2 regions of the Mycolicibacterium sp. XJ879 genome follow, and region 2 is predicted to be linked to the other one. Evidence: predicted binding sites of a transcription regulator. Region 2 holds the regulator's gene; the other holds the start of a gene.

Region 1 (8,964 bases), on a different contig from region 2:
CCAGAAGTGCGTCGTCGCGTTCCAGCTGCGGATGGGGCTGTACCAGCAGCGCTTCGGAGCGGTCGCCGAGTGCGATCCAACAGCGCTCGAAGCGCTCGATCCAGGGCTCCGGCGCCCGCAGCCGGCGGTAGTGGGTCAGGCCGCGCTGGGCCTTCACCGACATCGTGAAGCCCTCGGGCAGCCGCTCACGCCACCCGGCGAACGCGCTGTCTTTGGGCCAGCGGTAGAAGCTGGCGTTGAGCTCGACGGTGTCGAACTCCTCGACGTAGCGAGCCAGTCTTTTGGCCACCGGCAAACCCGGCGGGTAAAGCACATCGGCCCAGTGCGCATAGGACCACCCCGACGTACCAATGCGGATCATCGCGACGACGAAACCTTTTCGCGCAGATCGTCATCCAACGATACCCGGACCAGCGCGGCAGCCAGTTTCGCCGTCGACCGTGGCGCCAGCTCGGCAAGCTCGTCGGCCCTGCCCGACAGCCCCAGCTTGCGCGCGCCGTCCATGGCGCGGTTGTCGAAGTAGGGCCGCGCCCACGTCCAGATGTCCTGCGCCTCGCGCAGGAAGATGTCGGCTCCGGTGTCGCCGATACCCTTGAACTGCTTGAGAAGTTTAGCCGCGGTGCCCGCATCGCCGTCGGCCTCGGCCGCCAACCGGCGGAGGTCACCGTGGTATTCGTCGCGGACCGTCCCGGCGATGTCGATGAGCCTGTCAGCCGAGCTCTCGTCATAGCGGACGTAGTGGGCACGGCCGAACGCGCGGATCATCTGCTGACGATCCGCCTCGAGCACCGCGTCGGGTTTGCGCAGCCCATCCGCGAAGAGTTCGCGGGCCGCGCTCACCGCGATCGCGGCGTCGATCGGCTTGCTGGCCAGCATGCACAGCACCAGCAGTTCGAACAGCGGCATCGGCTGGTCCTTGAGCCGGATGCCCGCCTCGTCGGCGTAGGTGGTGCCGGCGTGCTCCAGCAGGCTCTGGACCAGTTGCTTGCGGTCAGAGGTACCCATTCGCGCTGACGTACCCGGGCCCGACTGGTAACAAACCACCGCGAGCTGGGCCCAGGTCAGGCCGCGGCCGTCGCGCCGGAGTCCTCGGCGGGCACCAGGGCCTGCGCGATGATGTCCGCGACGTCGGTCATCGGCTTGACCTCCAGCGCGTCGAGCACGTCGGCCGGGACGTCGTCCAGGTCGGCCTCGTTGCGCTGCGGGATGAAAACCGTTGACAGCCCGGCCCGTTGCGCGGCCAGCAGCTTCTGCTTGACGCCGCCGATCGGCAGCACCCGGCCGTTCAACGTCACCTCACCGGTCATGCCGACGTCCGAGCGCACCTGGCGCCCGGTGACCATCGACACCAGCGCGGTCACCATCGTGACACCGGCCGACGGACCGTCCTTGGGCACCGCGCCCGCGGGCACGTGCAGGTGGATCCGCCGTTCCAGCGTCGTCGGGTCGACGCCCAGCGCCTCGGCGTGCGAGCGCACGTAGGACAGCGCGATCTGCGCCGACTCCTTCATCACGTCGCCCAACTGACCGGTCAGGGTCAAAGTCGCTTCGCCGGCTTCACCCTTTCCGACGGCATTGGCCTCGATGTAGAGCACATCGCCGCCCATACCCGTTACCGCGAGCCCGGTTGCGACGCCCGGCACCGCCGTGCGCTCGGCCGACTCCGGCAGGAACCGCGGACGGCCAAGGTAGTCAACGAGATCGGCCTCGTCGAGGACGACCGCACCCGGTTCGGTGGCCAGTTTGGTCGCGACCTTGCGCATCATCTTGGCCAGCAGCCGTTCAAACTGCCGCACACCCGGCTCGCGGGTGTAGTCGGCGGCGATCTTGCGGAGCGCGACTTCGGTGACCTCGACTTCATCCATGGTCAGCGCCGCACGTTCGCGCTGCCGGGGCAGCAGGAAGTCCTGCGCGATGGCGAGCTTGTCGTCGGCGGTGTAGCCGTCGATCTCCACCAGTTCCATGCGGTCCAGCAGCGCCGACGGGATGTTCTCGATCACGTTGGCGGTAGCCAGGAACACCACATCGGACAGGTCCAGATCCAGGTCCAGGTAGTGGTCGCGGAACGTGTGGTTCTGCGCCGGGTCCAAGACCTCCAGCAGCGCCGCCGCCGGATCCCCGCGGAAGTCCGAGCCGATCTTGTCGATTTCGTCGAGCAGCACGACGGGGTTCATCGAACCCGCCTCGCCGATCGCGCGCACGATACGGCCGGGCAGGGCGCCGACGTATGTGCGTCGGTGACCGCGGATCTCGGCCTCGTCGCGCACGCCGCCCAGGGCGACGCGGACGAACTTGCGGCCGAGCGCACGGGCCACGCTCTCGCCCAGCGACGTCTTACCGACGCCGGGCGGGCCGGCCAGCACCATCACCGCACCCGAGCCACGGCCGCCGACGATCTCCAGCCCGCGCTGAGCGCGACGCGCCCGCACGGCCAGGTATTCGACGATGCGGTCCTTGACGTCGTCCAACCCGTGGTGGTCGGCATCGAGAATCTCGCGCGCCCCCTTCAGGTCGGAGCTGTCCTCGGTCGTGAGGCTCCACGGCAGGTCCAGCACGGTGTCCAGCCAGGTACGGATCCAACCGCTCTCCGGGCTCTGGTCGCCGGCGCGCTCCAGCTTGCCCACCTCACGCAACGCCGCCTCGCGGACGTTGTCGGGCAGGTCGGCGGCCTCCACGCGGCTGCGGTAGTCATCAGATCCGTCGGGCTCACCCTCGCCGAGCTCCTTGCGGATCGCGGCGAGTTGCTGGCGCAGCAGGAATTCCTTCTGCTGCTTTTCCATGCCCTCGCGGACGTCCTCGGCGATCTTGTCGGTCACCTCGACCTCGGCGAGGTGCTCGCCGGTCCAGTCGATCAGCAGTCTGAGCCGCTCGGCGACATCGGGTGTCTCCAGCAGCTGACGCTTCTGCACCTGCGTCAGGTACGAGGCGTAACCCGCCGTATCCGCCAGCGCCGACGGATCGCTCAGCTGGTTGACGAAATCGATGATCTGCCAGGCTTCCCGGCGCTGCAGCATGGCCAGCAGCAGCTTCTTGTACTCGCCGGCGAGCGCCTTGACGTGCTCCGGTGCGGGATCCTCGATGACCTCGGTCACCTCGACCCACAGCGCGGTGCCCGGGCCGCTGGCGCCGGCGCCGATGTGTGCACGGCTCTCGCCGCGCACCACCGCTGCGGTGCCGTTGCCCCCGGCGATGCGGCCAATCTGCACGATCGAGGCCAGCACCCCATAGGTGGGGTAGCGGTCCTCCAACCGCGGCGCGATCAGCAGTTCGCCCGAACCATCTGACGCGGCGGCCCTAGCTGCTTCAATGGCCGCGCGTGCGGCATCGTCGAGTTCGATCGGCACCACCATCGACGGCAGCACGATCGGAGTGCTCACGAACAGCACGGGCACTGTTTTGGCTTCAGCCATCACACCTCCAAAGTTCAGTCAGATGGACTCAACCTTGGGCGTGGGGGGTTTGTTCCCGCGAAGCCGCCACTGTGTTCGCGAGACGTACACCAGGGCTGCGATCGTGGCCGCTCGAACGACCCTGGTGTAGCACTCGCGAACAAAGCCACCCAAACGGGCAGGGAGCCTGCCGTTCGGGGGTTACGGCAGGCTCCCTGTGTGGGGTGGTTTAGACGGCGCCGGAGGCTCCGAGCACCCGCTGGATGTCGGGCTTCATCTGCTCGAGCTGCTGGCCCCAGTAGCCCCAGCTGTGCGTGCCCTGTTCGGGGAAGTTGAACACACCGTTGGTGCCACCCGCGGCGACGTAGTTGTCGCGGAAGGTGATGTTGGTGCGCAACGTGAACCCTTCGAGGAACTGCGCGGCCATCAAGTTCTGACCGGCGGCACCGGAGTCCAGATCCGACGGGGTGCCGGTACCGCAGTAGATCCAGAGGCGGGTGTTGTTGGCGACCAGCTGACCGATGTTGACCATCGGGTCGTTGCGCTTCCACGCCGGGTCCGTCGAGGGGCCCCACATGCTCTCTGCGTTGAAGCCGCCCGCATCCTGCATCGCCAGCCCGATCAGCATCGGCCACCAACCCTCGGAGGGATTGAGGAAGCCCGACAGTGAAGCGGCGTAGATGAACTTCTGCGGGTGGTAGATCGCATACGTCAGCGCGCTGCTGCCGGCCATCGAGATGCCGACCACCGCGTTGCCGTTCTGCGACACGCCCCGGTTGGCCTCCAGCCAGGCCGGGAGTTCCTGGGTCAGGAACGTCTCCCACTTGTAGGTGTAGTCCTGGCCGTTACCCCGTGACGGCTGGTACCAGTCGGTGTAGAAGCTGGACTGACCGCCGACCGGCATGACGACCGACAGCCCGGACTGGTAGTACCACTCGAACGCCGGGGTTTCGATGTCCCAGCCGTTGTAGTCATCGCGGGCGCGTAGACCGTCGAGCAGGTACACCGCGTGCGGCCCACCGCCCTGAAACTGCACCCGGATGTCGCGGTTCATCGCCGCGGAGAACACATCCAGGTACTCGACGGGCAGACCCGGCCGGGAGAACGCGTTAGCGGTCGCCGACCCCCCGAAGATGCCGGCCAGACCGGGCAGGGTCGCCGCAGCTACGGCGGTCACCGCCAACCGGCGCAACAGTTTGGTTCTGGTACCTCGGTACCTCTTTGAGAACTTCATAACGGCAACCAACCCACCTTTCATCGCTTGTTACAAAGCAATTGCCGTCGCTTTCCTGCGTTATGAAACACGCACTCCGGCCCGGTCGACGCGCGCAACACTCGGTTGCCACGTCGCGGTTGGCTAACGATTACGACTCGCCGCGGACTCAAGGCCCGCCGATGTGCCGTGTGACCAGTGAGAAAGCAGTGACTAGTGTGACGACGGCGCTCGGGCCGAATCGCCACGCGATAACCGGTGCAGCTGGGTCACGTGGTGCGGGCCGAGTTCGTCCAGCGACGTCACACCGAGCAGCTTCATCGTGCGGCTGACCTGCGACGACAGCATCTCGATGGCACGTCTCACTCCGGCCTCACCGCCGGCCATCAGCCCGTAGAGGTAGGCCCGGCCCACCAGCGTGAAGCGTGCGCCCAGCGCTATCGCGGCGACGATGTCGGCTCCCGACATGATTCCGGTGTCCAGCAAAACCTCGGTGTCGCCGCCGAACTCGCGTGCGGCATGGGGCAGCAGGTGAAACGGCACCGGGGCGCGGTCGAGTTGGCGGCCGCCGTGGTTGGACAGCACGATCCCGTCGACGCCGAGGTCGACGACCGCTCTGGCATCGTCGAGCGTCTGAATTCCCTTGACCACCAGGCGGTTCGGCCACTGCTTCTTGATCCAGGCCAGATCCTCGAACGTGACGGTGGGATCGAACATCGTGTCCAGGTATTCGGCGACCGTACCGGGCCAGCGGTCCAGCGACGCGAACGCCAGCGGTTCGGTGCTCAGCAGATCGAACCACCAACGGGCGCGCGGTACCGCGTCCAGCACGGTGCTCAGGGTCAGCGTCGGCGGAATCGACATGCCGTTGCGGGTGTCCCGAAGCCGCGCACCGGCGACCGGAACGTCGACGGTGACCAGCAGCGTGTCGTAGCCGGCTGCGGCGGCGCGTTCCACCAGCGCCATCGACCGGTCCCGGTCCTTCCACATGTACAACTGAAACCAGTTGCGGCCGTATGGGTTAGCCGCCTTCACGTCCTCGATGGACGCGGTGCCCAACGTCGACAGCGCGAAGGGGATACCCGCATCGGCTGCGGCACGGGCACCGGCAATCTCTCCTTCGGTGTGCATGAGCCGGGTGAACCCGGTCGGGGCGATGCCGAACGGCTGGGCCACCGCGGCGCCCAGCACGGTGCGGCTGGTGTCGACCGTCGCGACGTTGCGCAGGATGGCCGGATGAAATTCGATGTCGCGGAACGCTTGTCGGGCTCGAGCCAGGGACAGCTCGTCCTCGGCGGCGCCGTCGGTGTAGTCGAACGCCGCTCTGGGGGTGCGGCGCCGCGCCAGCAGCCGCAGGTCATCGATGGTCAGCGCGTCGGCCAGCCGGCTCTGCACGCCGAACCGTGGGGCGCGAAAACCCAGCAGCGGAACCAACTCCGCGGGCCGCGGTACCCGTCGCTTCACGACGGGTCCGGCGCGATGATCAGCCAGCCATGCGGTGCGACGTCGACCTCGTTGACCTCGTCCGGTGGCGGTGCACCGGATCCAGCGACGATGCGGCCCGGACCGAACCCGAGGTCGGTCATCACGACCCCAGCCGGCGCGTCGTCCATGTTGAGCGCGACCACCAACGTGTCGGTGCCGTTGCGGGTTTCGTACACGTACTGACGGTTGCTCAGGTGCAGCGCCGACGTGCGCGCATTGTGCAGCCAGGGATGTCGTCTGCGCAGCCCGATCAAGTGCTGATGCAGCCGGAACACATCGTGGCCGTACTCGTCGGCGGTCGGTGCGGGACCGAACTCCGGTCGCACCGCGTCGTCGCCGCCGAACCGCTCCTCTTTGACGCCGGTGTAGGCGAATTCGTCGCCGGCGTACACGCTCGGGGTACCGCCGGTCGTGAACAGCAGCACCAGCGCGTGTTCGAGATGACCGGTGTGTTCGAGCCGGCTGGCGATCCTGGTCACGTCGTGGTTGCCGACGAACGTCAACGGGACGAAGGTGTCCAGGAATTCGTTGTGGCGCAGCAGCGCCCAGTCCAGTTCGTAGAAGTTGCCGTCGACAAGAGCGCTCCAGATCGCCTTCCACAGCTCGTACTGGGTCACCGAATCGAAGCGCGCCTGCGCGACCATCTCTGCGTAGTCGCCGTGGATCACCTCTGCGAGGAACCAGGCGTCGGGATAGGCCGCGCGCACGCGCGGCAGCACCGCGGCCCAGAACCGGTCGGGCACTGCGTAGGCCGCGTCCAGGCGCCATCCGTCGGCGCCGCGGCCCAGCCAGTGCGTCAGCACGTCGATGGTGTAGGAGATGACCTCGGGATTGTCGTGATCCAGGGCGATCAGGTCGCCGTGACCTTCGAATGTGTCCAAGCCGTTGGGGCCCTTTCGGAACCATTCGGTGCGGGCGAAATCAGCTGCGACGTGGTTGAATACGCCGTCGAGCAGGATCCGCAGCCCGCGGCTCTTGGCCTCGTTGACCAGCGCGTCGAAGTCGTCGTCGTCACCGAGCCGGGGGTCGATGCGGTAGTGGTCGACGGTGTCGTAGCCGTGGCTGCGCGAGGCGAACACCGGCCCCAGCGCGATCCCGGAGGCCCCGAGTTCGATGGCGTGGTCGAGCCACCCGATCACCCGGCGCAGCCGGTGTTCGGCAGGGCCCGGCGGCGGATCGGCCGGATACGCGCCGACGAAGCCCAATGGATAGATCTGCCACCAGATCACGTGCTGGACCCAGGCGGGCTCAGTCATGCCCGGTACTTCGCTTCGTAGAGCGCCTTCATCGGTTCGGCGAATTCGGCGACAGGACCGTCGGCCCTCACCCCGGGAGCGACAATGGTGATCGGCAGCGGCGCCACCGGCGACGGCGGTGCGCCCCACTCCTTCAGCCAGCCGCTCAGCTGCGCCGAGGAGGTCGCGTAGACGATGCGATCCAGGCCTACCCAGGCGTGCGCGGCCGAGCACATCGGGCAGTGCTCACCGGAGGTGTAGACGGTGGACCTGGCACGTTCGGCGGGGGTGAGGAAGGCGGCGGCCCAGCGCGCGATCGCGAACTCCGGGTGGCGGGTGTGGTCGCCGTCCTTGACCCGGTTGCGGTCCTCGAACCGGGTCTGGCCGTCGGCGTCGACCAGGATCGAGCCGAACGGCTCGTCACCGTTGTCGAGCGCCTCACGCGCCAACTCCACGCAGCGGCTCAGGCGGGCGAGGTCGTCGTCGCTGAGTGCCATCGACCGCAGTCTACGGGGCGCTGACCTCCAGACGACACGCACATGAGGCCGCGATCGGGACATCGGCACGCGCCATGGCCAGCGCCAACTGCTGACCGATGATCGTGGCTTCGTCGATGCGGCCCAGCCGCTGCAGGCATTCGTGGTAGCCGTGCAGGCTCCACACGTTGTTGGGGTGCTGGCAGGGCCGCGGCAGGGTGCGATCGAGCCCGAGGTCGGCGGCGTACACGCTGGCCGCCCGCTCGACGTAGCCTTGCTCGAGCAGTAGCGCGCCGTAGGCGTGCCGGGTGGGCTGCATCCAGCCCCACGGTTCGTCGTAGGGCAGCGCGTCGTCGAGCGCGATCGCCGTCTCCAGTCGCGCGAACGCTTCGTCGAATTCGCCGTCGCGGTAGGCGATCTCACCGGCGAGCATCTGCGAGGCGATCGCCAAGATGTCGAGCACGGTGTTGTTGAACAGGTACCGGGTGTCGGGGATGCGGCCGTAGGCGTTCAGGAACGCGTCGCGCTCGGCGTGGGCCGCGACGAGATTTCCGTTCACCGCGTGGGCCACGCCGCGGCCGTAGTGGATGGTGGCCGCGGTGGAGCAATACAGGTCTAGATTTTGCGGCAGTCGGTGGGCGATCAAGTCGTCCCAGCGGCCGAACCGGACCAGCGCGTGGATGCCCAACGGCACGAACGCCTCGAGCCAGTCGGCCATCGGCGGGCTCTCGATCCGCAGCAGGTCCGGTGTCAGCTGAGCGGCGAGTTCGTCGGCGGCGGCGAATGCGGCGCGCGAATTGCCTTCCAGCATTGCCGAATACACGATGAAGTGCAGGTTGTGGGCGCGGTAGAGCGAGTAGAAGTTCAGCGGCCCTTCCCGGTCGACGAACCGCCGGTCGACGCGCGCCGCAGTCGAGTTCGCGATCACAGAATCCCGATAGTTGCCGCACAGCACGTCGATGTGGCTGGGCATGTGCAGCAGATGGCCGGCGTCGGGCACCAGATCGCGCAGCAGGTCGGCGGCGGGCAGCGCATCCTGTGGGTTCGGCGACATCTCCATGGTGTGCAGGTACAGGTGCAGGATGCCGGGATGTTCACGTCCGGCGGCGCCGGCCAGCGCGCGGTCGAGGATCTGTTTGGCCGCCAGCACTCGCGAGCCGACAGCC
Region 2 (8,964 bases):
CGGCGTGGGACTCGACGACCGTGACGCGCTGCAAATGCTGCGCCACGCCGTCGACCCCGCGCTCGGCTCCGACGATCTGATCCGCACCTTCTACACCCACTGGTTCGCCACCGACCCGTCGGTGCGCGACTTGTTTCCACCCGATATGGCCCAGCAGCGCGCCGTGTTCGCGCAGGCGTTGACTTGGTTGTTCGGCGAACTCGTCGCGCAACGCGCCGACGAGCCGGTGACCTTCCTGGCCCAGCTCGGTCGCGATCACCGCAAATACGGTGTGACACAACAGCATTACGACAGCATGCAACGCGCCCTGCTGAGGTCGCTGCGCGATCACCTCGTCGAGCGCTGGGATGACAGGCTGGCCGAGGCCAGCCACGATGCGGTCGCGCTGTTCATCGGTGTCATGCGGGGGGCGGCCGAGGCCGAGGAGGGCCCGCCGTACTGCGACGGCACGGTGATCGAGCACATCCGCGCCACCCGTGACGTCTCGGTGGTACGCCTGCAACTGGACCGACCGCTGGCCTACCACCCCGGCCAGTACGTCACCGTGCAGGTGCCGCAGTGGCCGCGGCGGTGGCGGTATTTGAGCCCGTCGATTCCGGCCGAACCCAGCGGGGGCATCGAGTTCCACATCCGCTCGGTCACCGGCGGCATGGTGAGCACCGCGATCGTCGGCGAGACCCGACCCGGTGACCGGTGGCGGCTGTCCAACCCGCACGGCGGCCTGCACATCGACCGCAACGGCGGCGATGTGCTGATGGTCGCCGGCAGCTCCGGCCTGGCCCCGCTGCGGGCGCTGATCATGGACCTCACCCGGTGGGGGGTGAACCCCCGGGTGCAGCTGTTCTTCGGCGGGCGCTACCCCTGCGACCTCTACGACCTGCACACCCTGTGGCAGATCGCCTCGCAGAATCCGTGGCTGTCGGTGACGCCGGTGTCGGAGTACAACGTCGATCCGCCGTGGGCGTCGGAGTATCCCGACGTCAACCCGCCTCGCGGGCTGCACGTGCGCCAGACCGGCAGGCTGCCCGACGTGGTGACCCGGTACGGCAACTGGGGCGACCGCCAGATTTTGATCTGCGGCGGGCCGCAGATGGTCGAGGCCACCAAGGCCGCGCTGATCGCCAAAGGGGCGCCGGCCGAGCGGATTCAGCACGATCCGCTATCCAACTGAGCGGCGGGCTCATACACTGCTCAAGATCAGTTCAGGCTGAGGAGAAGCCATGCCGACCATGCGCGCCGCACGGATGTACGGATACCGGCAACCGCTCAAGCTCGAAGAGATCCCGATACCCGACATCGAACCCGACCAGGTACTGGTGAAGGTGGGCGGAGCGGGCATGTGCCGCACCGACTTTCAGCTCATCGACGGCTACTTCGGGATGGATATGCCGCTGCCTGCGACCCCGGGTCACGAGATCGCGGGGACCATCGATCGGCTCGGCGCCGACGTTCCTGCCGCCGCAGCGTTGGCGGAGGGTGACCATGTGGTGGTCTTCGGGCCGCAAGGCGACGGCTCCTGCCGCCAATGTCATCGCGGCAACCAGCACATCTGCAACCAGGGCCACTGGATCGGTTTCGGGCCGCACGGCGGGTACCAGGAGTACGTCCCGGTCTCCTACCGACAGCTGATCAGGGTCAGCGGTCAGATGTCGGCCCTGTCCCTGGCGCCGCTGACCGACGCCGGCCTGACCCCCTACCGCGGCCTGAAGAAGCTCCGCTCCGCGGGGGTGCTCGGTCCGGGCACCACGCTGGCGGTGATGGGCGTCGGCGGGCTCGGCGCATACGCCGTGCAGTACGCGAAGCTGCTCGGCGCGGGGGCGACGGTGGTGGCGCTGGCCCGCAACGATGAAAAGCTCGCGCTGGCAAAAGAAAACGGAGCCGATCACACCATCAACATCGGCGACCGCTCCGACGATCAGGTGCGCGACGCGCTCGAGCAGGTCACCGGCCGACGGGAGTTCGACGCGGTCATCGAATGCGCGGGAGCCGAAACCAGCATCCGGCTGGCCTTCGCCCTGCTGGCCACCGAGGGCGCGGTCGCGACGGTGGGGCTGGTCGGCAATCGCGTCGACATGCCGCTGTTCCCTCTGGTCAGCCGCGAATACACATTGTTCGGTTCATTTTGGGGCAACTACAGCGACCTCACCGAGGTCGTGGCGCTGGCAGAGGCGGGCAAGATCAAAGATTCGGTGACGCAGGTGCGTTTCGAGGAGGTCAACGATCACATCGACGCACTGGGCCACGGCGATTTCGTCGGCCGCGCGGTGATCGTCTACGACTGACTGTCGGCGGGCACCCGTTGCCAGAAATCGTTGAACGCGATGCTGTCGAAAAGCGCTGTACCTCTGACGATTCGGTCGTCGGCGAGCGTCAGAAACCACGAATAGGTGTTGCGGTAGGCCACGCCGTCGCGAGCCGCGCCCTCAGCGCCTGATCGGGGCTGCCAGTGCCGTCGCTCCAGGCGCCGAAACCGGCGCGGACGATCTCAAGGTTGCGGGCTTCGGTTTCGTCGTGCGCCCGCGTATCTCCGATCACCGTTTGATCTAACCGCATCCGGTGGCAGGATCGGCTGACATGGCCGAGTTGGAGAGCGTCACGCTGAAGGATCCGGCATCGTCGATGACAGCGACGTTCGTCCCGACGGCCGGCATGGTCGGCACCTCGCTGGCCGACGCGGGTGATGAGTTCCTCGGCCAGCGCCGCGGGTTGGACGCGTACGTGACATCCGGCAAGACGATGGGCATTCCGTTCCTGTATCCGTGGGCAAACCGGTTGAGCGACAACACGTATAGTGTCGACGACGCTGTCGTCACCCTGACCGCCGGTGCCGGTGGCGTGCGCACGGACGAACACGGCGCTCCGATCCACGGTGTGCTGGCCGCCTATCCGGGGTGGCTGGTAACCGCCCGGTCGGAGAACTCGCTGACGGCTGTGCTCGACTACGGCGGCAAACCCAGGCTGCTGGCCTCGTTCCCATTCCCGCACCTGCTGGTCCACAGCGTCGCGCTCGACGAACGCAAGCTGACCATCGAAACCACCGTGATGGCGACGACGTCGGCGTCGGTGCCGTTGTGCTTCGGCTACCACCCCTATCTGACGATCCCCGGTGTGCCGCGCGAACAGTGGCGGCTGACCACTCCGGCCATGCGCCGCTTGCCGGTGGACGACCGGGGTATTCCGACCGGGGGGCATCAGGAGTGGCACGGCGGCACCGAACCGCTCGGCCGCGTCGAGTACGACGACGGCTTCGACAACGTGCCCGACGGGGCGGTGTTCTCGCTGTCCGGCGGGGACCACCGCCTCGACGTCAGGTTCGAGGCGGGTTATCCGGCGGCGCAGATTTTCGCGCCCGGCAGCGACGACGTCGTCTGCTTCGAGCCGATGGCCGCCCCGACCGACTCGCTGCGCCGCGGTACCTACCGCTGTGCCGTCCCGGGCAGGCCTGAAACGGTACGCTTTTCGATCAGCGTGCGGTGACCGTCACCACATCCCTGGCACCATGCGGTAGCGCACCTGGTCTTCGCCGCGGCGACTAATGCCAGAATCATTACATCGCCTATCGAATGCTTCCGTGCGCCCACGGTACGGAGACTTCGAGGAAGGTCTGTCTGCGACTATTGACTGGTATCGCCACCACGAAGACTGGTGGGCACCCGCTAAAGGAGCCACCGAAGCGTTCTACGCCCGACTCGGGCAATGACGGAGAAGCCAAGCAATGACGGAGTACGGCAAGACGTTGGGTGCCATGGACACCCCGATCCCGGGGCTGACCGTTTGGCAGCTGCCCGTCCACGGCGACAACCGCGGCTGGTTCAAGGAGAACTGGCAGCGCGCGAAGATGATTTCTGCCGGGATGCCGGATTTCGGACCCGTACAACACAACATCGCCTTCAACGAATCGCTGGGCACGACGCGCGGTATCCATGCCGAGCCGTGGGACAAATTCGTTTCGGTTGCGGCCGGACGGGCGTTCGGCGCCTGGGTCGATCTGCGTGCGGGCGAGACTTTCGGGACGGTGTTCACCATCGAACTCGACCCTTCGCGTGCGGTTTTCGTACCCCGTGGGGTTGGCAACGCCTATCAGACCCTCGAGCCGAACACCGTCTACTCCTACCTCGTCAACGATCACTACTCCCCCGACGCGGACTACACCTCGGTGCATCCCGGCGATGAGCGCGTCGCCATCGACTGGCCAATTCCGTTGGACCAAGCGGTGTTGTCGGCCAAGGACCGAGCCCAGCCGCACCTGGCAGAGGTCGAACCCATTCCGCCGCGCAAGACCCTGATCGTCGGGGCGGACGGGCAACTGGGCCGCGCATTGCGCCGTGCGTACGCTGATGCGCCGTCCATCGAATTCGCCGGGCGCGCCGATCTCGACCTAACGGGCGGTGACCTCGCTTCCGCCCGCGCATGGCGTGAGTACGACACGGTCATCAACGCCGCGGCATACACCAACGTCGACGGAGCCGAGACCGCGGAAGGTCGTGCCGCGGCATGGGCCACCAACGTCACCGGTGTAGCGGCCCTGGTGCGGGTCGCCGCTGAGCATGGCATCACCGTCGTGCATATCTCCAGCGACTACGTGTTCGACGGTACGAGCACGACGCCGTACCGCGAGGACCACCCGCCGGCGCCGCTGGGCGTATACGGACAGACCAAGGCCGCCGGCGATCAACTCGTGGCCACGCTTGCGCGTCACTACATCCTGCGCACGTCGTGGGTGATCGGCGACGGGCGCAACTTCGTACGCACCATGTTGTCGCTGGCCAGCAATGACGTGAACCCGGCCGTCGTCGACGATCAGTTCGGACGCTTGACGTTCACCTCGGAGCTGGCGCGGGCGATCCGACACGTCACCGAGTCCCGTGCACCCTATGGCACCTACAACGTGACGGGATCCGGGTCGGTTCGGTCATGGGCACAGATCGCACAACGCACGTTCGCCATCGCCGGCCATGAGCCGAGTCGAGTGACCGGCGTTTCCACCGCCGAGTATTTCGGCCAGGCCACCGGGCCTGCTGCTCCACGCCCGGCCAACAGCGTTCTGGACCTGACGAAGATCGAGTCCACCGGCTTCGTTCCCGTGGATGCCGACGAGATGCTGACGAATTACATCGAACTCGAACAGCAACGCCTGCCGACGCTGAACGCCGCCACCGACTAGCGCTGGTTGCGCGGCTGCCACACCACCAACGCGGTGCTCTTGGCCCGCGGCTGCGCCCGCAGCTCCTCGAGCTCGCGGGTCAACTCCTTGACGCGGGCCTGCAGCGCCTCGACCTGGTTGGTCAACTGGATGATGCGTTTGATCCCCGCGAGGTTGACACCCTCGTCCTGAGATAGCCGCTGCACCTCCCGCAGCAGGTCAACGTCGTGCTGCGAATAGCGCCTGCCGCCACCGGCCGTGCGCTGCGGGCGCACCAGACCCAGCCGGTCATAGGTACGTAGCGTCTGCGCATGCATACCCGCCAACTCGGCGGCCACCGAAATCAGGAACGTGCGCGCTTCATCGTTGGAACGCTTCGCCGCCATCACGCACCTGCCCATCCCGCCCGCGGGTCAAACCCGCTGGCCCGCTCGGCCTTGGCGTACGCCTCCAACGCCTCGACCGCGTCGCCCCCGAGGTTCGTCGGAACGGCCACCTTGACCGTGACGAGCAGGTCGCCGTGGCCACCGGAACGCTTGGGCACCCCACGCCCGCGCACCCGCAGGATCCGTCCGTCCGACGTTCCCTTGGGCACCCGCACGCCGACCTTGCCCTCCAGAGTTGGCACCGAAAGCGTTGTGCCCAATGCTAATTCATGGAAACTCACCGGCACGGTGACGGTCAGGTCGTCGCCCTTGCGGCCGAAAACCTTGTCCGGGCGCACATGTACGGTCACGTACAGGTCACCCGACGGCGCCCCGCGCAGCCCGGCCTCACCCTGTCCGGCCAGCCGGATCCGTTGGCCGTCCTCGACGCCCGGCGGGATCCGCACGTTGATCGTGCGGGTCCGGGTGGTCACACCGGTGCCCTTGCACTCCTGACACGGGTGCTCGATGATCGAGCCGCTGCCCCGGCATTCCGTACACGGTTCGGAGAACCCGAACGCGCCCTGGTTGCGGCTGATCACGCCGGCCCCGTTGCAGTTCGGACACACCTTCGGGCTGGTGCCCGGACGTGCGCCGCTGCCATGACAATTCGTGCACGGCGCGGGGCTGGTGAGGCGCAGCGGCATCGCGACGCCCTTGGTCGCCTCGAGGAACGACAGCTCGGTCTCGGTCTCCAGGTCGTTGCCGCGACGGGGCCGGCTCGGCCGGGGCTGCTGTGCGCCCCGCCCGAACAGACCGCCGAAAAGGTCACCGATGTTCGCACCACCGGTCTGACCGGCCGCATCGAACAAGTCGTTCAGGTTGAACTCGACACCGTCGGAGCCGTAGCCACCACCGAAACCGCCACCACCGCCGCCGCCGAACCGGCCGCGACCGAAGCCACCGTTGGCGAAAAGCCTTCGGGTCTCGTCGTATTCCTTACGCTTGGCCGGGTCGGTCAGCACCTCCTTGGCTTCCGAAACGGCTTTGTACCGTTCCTCTGCCGCCGAGTTACCGGGGTTGCGGTCGGGATGGTTTTCGGCGAGCAGCTTGCGCGCCGCCCGTTTGATCTCCTGGTCGCTGGCGTCAGAGGAGACGCCGAGCTCGGAGTAGAAGTCCTTCTCGACCCATTCACGCTGGGCCATGTCGCGTCACCTCCTTACCATTTGCCTACTCGTTATTAGGATTCTGCTGCCTTCTCGTCCGATTCGTCGGTGTTATCCGACGTGTCGGCGGAATCGGGGACGGTGTCGACGACACCAACCATGGCGTGGCGCAGCACGAAATCGCCGACCTGGTAGCCGCGGCGCATCACGGCGCCCACGACGGGATGGCTGCCGTCGCCCTCGTGCTGAACGGCTTCATGCAACTCGGGATCGAAATCGTCGCCCTCGTCACCGAATGCCGAAAGGCCAAGCCCCTCAAGGATGCTGGTCAGCTTGTCAGCGACCGCCTTGAATGGCCCGGACTCCAGGTCACCGTGGCTGCGCGCCCGGTCCAGGTCGTCGAGCACCGGCAACAGCTCGGTGAGGACGGTGGCCTTGGACCGCTCGGCGATGACCTGCTGGTCACGCAGCGTGCGCTTGCGGTAGTTGTCGTACTCGGCCTTTACCCGCTGAAGTGTGGATTTCAGCTCGGTGACCTCCTGCGGCGAACCCCCGGCTTCCGGGGCCGGCTCGCCAGGAGCCGGCCCGGTCGCCTGTTCACGTACTTCGCCAGTGTCGGGGTCGATACGCCGCTTGTCGGTGACGGTCACCGGCTCGTGCGAATCGTTCTGGCTCACTTGTTCTCCTGGTCCTCGTCGACAACCTCGGCGTCCACCACGTCGTCAGCCGACGAGCCCGTGGCTCCAGCGTCGGCGGCACCGCCGCCTGCGGCCTGTTCGGCCTGGGTCGCCTCGTAGATCGCCTGGCCGAGCGCCTGGCTTTCGACGCCGAGTTGTTCCATCGCGGATTTGATCGCAGCGATATCGGTGCCTTCCAGCGCCTTCTTCGCGTCTCCGATCGCGCCGTCGACCTTGCTCAACGTCTCCTCGGGGACTTTGGATCCGCCTTCGGCCTCGCGCTGTTCAGCGACGAACTTCTCGGTCTGGTACACCAGCGATTCGGCCTGGTTGCGGACGTCGGCCTCCTCACGGCGCTTGCGGTCCTCCTCGGCATGGGCCTCGGCATCCTTGACCATCCGGTCGATCTCCTCCTTGGAGATACCGGAGCCCTCCTGGATGCGGATGGTGTTCTCCTTGCCGGTGCCCTTGTCCTTGGCGGTGACGTGCACGATGCCGTTGGCGTCGATGTCGAACGTCACCTCGATCTGGGGCACACCGCGCGGCGCCGGCGGAATACCGGTCAGCTCGAAGCTGCCGAGCAGCTTGTTGTGCGCGGCGATCTCACGCTCACCCTGATACACCTGGATTTGCACCGACGGCTGGTTGTCGTCGGCGGTGGTGAACGTCTCAGACCGCTTGGTCGGGATCGTGGTGTTGCGCTCGATCAGCTTGGTCATCACGCCGCCCTTGGTCTCGATACCAAGTGACAGCGGCGTAACGTCCAGCAGCAGAACGTCTTTCACCTCACCCTTGAGCACGCCGGCTTGCAGCGCGGCGCCCACCGCGACAACCTCGTCCGGGTTGACGCCCTTGTTGGGCTCCTTGCCACCGGTCATCTCCTTGACCAGATCCGAGACCGCGGGCATCCGGGTGGAGCCGCCGACCAGCACGACGTGGTCGATGTCGGACACCGAGATGCCGGCGTCGGAGATCACCGACTGGAACGGCTTGCGGGCCCGGTCCAGCAGATCCTGGGTGATGCGCTGGAACTCAGCGCGGCTGAGCTGTTCGTCGAGGAAGAGCGGGTTCTTGTCGGCGTCAACGGTGATGTAGGGCAGGTTGATCGATGTCTGCTGGCTTGAGCTCAGCTCGATCTTCGCCTTCTCCGCGGCCTCACGCAGCCGCTGCATCGCCATTTTGTCCTTGGTCAGGTCGATGCCGGAGGTGCCCTTGAACTTCTCGACGAGCCATTCGACGATGCGATCGTCCCAGTCGTCGCCACCGAGGTGGTTGTCGCCGCTGGTGGCACGTACCTCGACGACGCCCTCGCCGATCTCCAGCAGCGAGACGTCGAAGGTGCCGCCACCGAGGTCGAAGACCAGGATGGTCTGTTCCTTCTCGCCCTTGTCCAGCCCGTAGGCCAGCGCTGCGGCGGTGGGTTCGTTGACGATGCGCAACACGTTGAGGCCGGCGATCTGGCCGGCGTCCTTGGTGGCCTGACGCTGGGAGTCGTTGAAGTAAGCGGGCACGGTGATCACCGCGTCGGTGATGTCCTCGCCCAGGTACGCTTCGGCGTCCCGCTTGAGCTTCATCAAGGTCCGCGCGCTGATTTCGGGCGCGCTGTACTTTTT

The links. The regulator HspR, encoded in region 2, represses chaperone genes until heat shock. The targets are predictions, from matches to a motif close to ANNTGAGTNNNNNNNACTCANNT.
Region 1: the regulator HspR is predicted to act here: its motif matches at 3,422-3,444, upstream of lon (endopeptidase La).

What each region holds. Positions count from the first base shown of each region.
Region 1 is NZ_JBEFTH010000007.1:107,947-116,910, reverse strand. It holds gene ABQF13_RS17050 (DUF72 domain-containing protein) at 1-361, opposite strand, end outside; gene ABQF13_RS17045 (HhH-GDP family DNA glycosylase) at 358-1,005, opposite strand; gene lon (endopeptidase La) at 1,062-3,410, opposite strand; gene ABQF13_RS17035 (esterase family protein) at 3,619-4,623, opposite strand; gene ABQF13_RS17030 (alpha-hydroxy acid oxidase) at 4,816-6,066, opposite strand; gene ABQF13_RS17025 (alpha-amylase family protein) at 6,063-7,343, opposite strand; gene ABQF13_RS17020 (nucleoside deaminase) at 7,340-7,819, opposite strand; gene ABQF13_RS17015 (tetratricopeptide repeat protein) at 7,830-8,964, opposite strand, start outside.
Region 2 is NZ_JBEFTH010000003.1:420,566-429,529, forward strand. It holds gene ABQF13_RS09310 (FAD-binding oxidoreductase) at 5-1,171, shown strand; gene ABQF13_RS09315 (NAD(P)-dependent alcohol dehydrogenase) at 1,221-2,282, shown strand; gene ABQF13_RS09320 (aldose 1-epimerase) at 2,575-3,477, shown strand; gene ABQF13_RS09325 (sugar nucleotide-binding protein) at 3,716-5,164, shown strand; gene ABQF13_RS09330 (heat shock protein transcriptional repressor HspR) at 5,161-5,529, opposite strand; gene dnaJ (molecular chaperone DnaJ) at 5,529-6,713, opposite strand; gene grpE (nucleotide exchange factor GrpE) at 6,749-7,351, opposite strand; gene dnaK (molecular chaperone DnaK) at 7,348-8,964, opposite strand, start outside.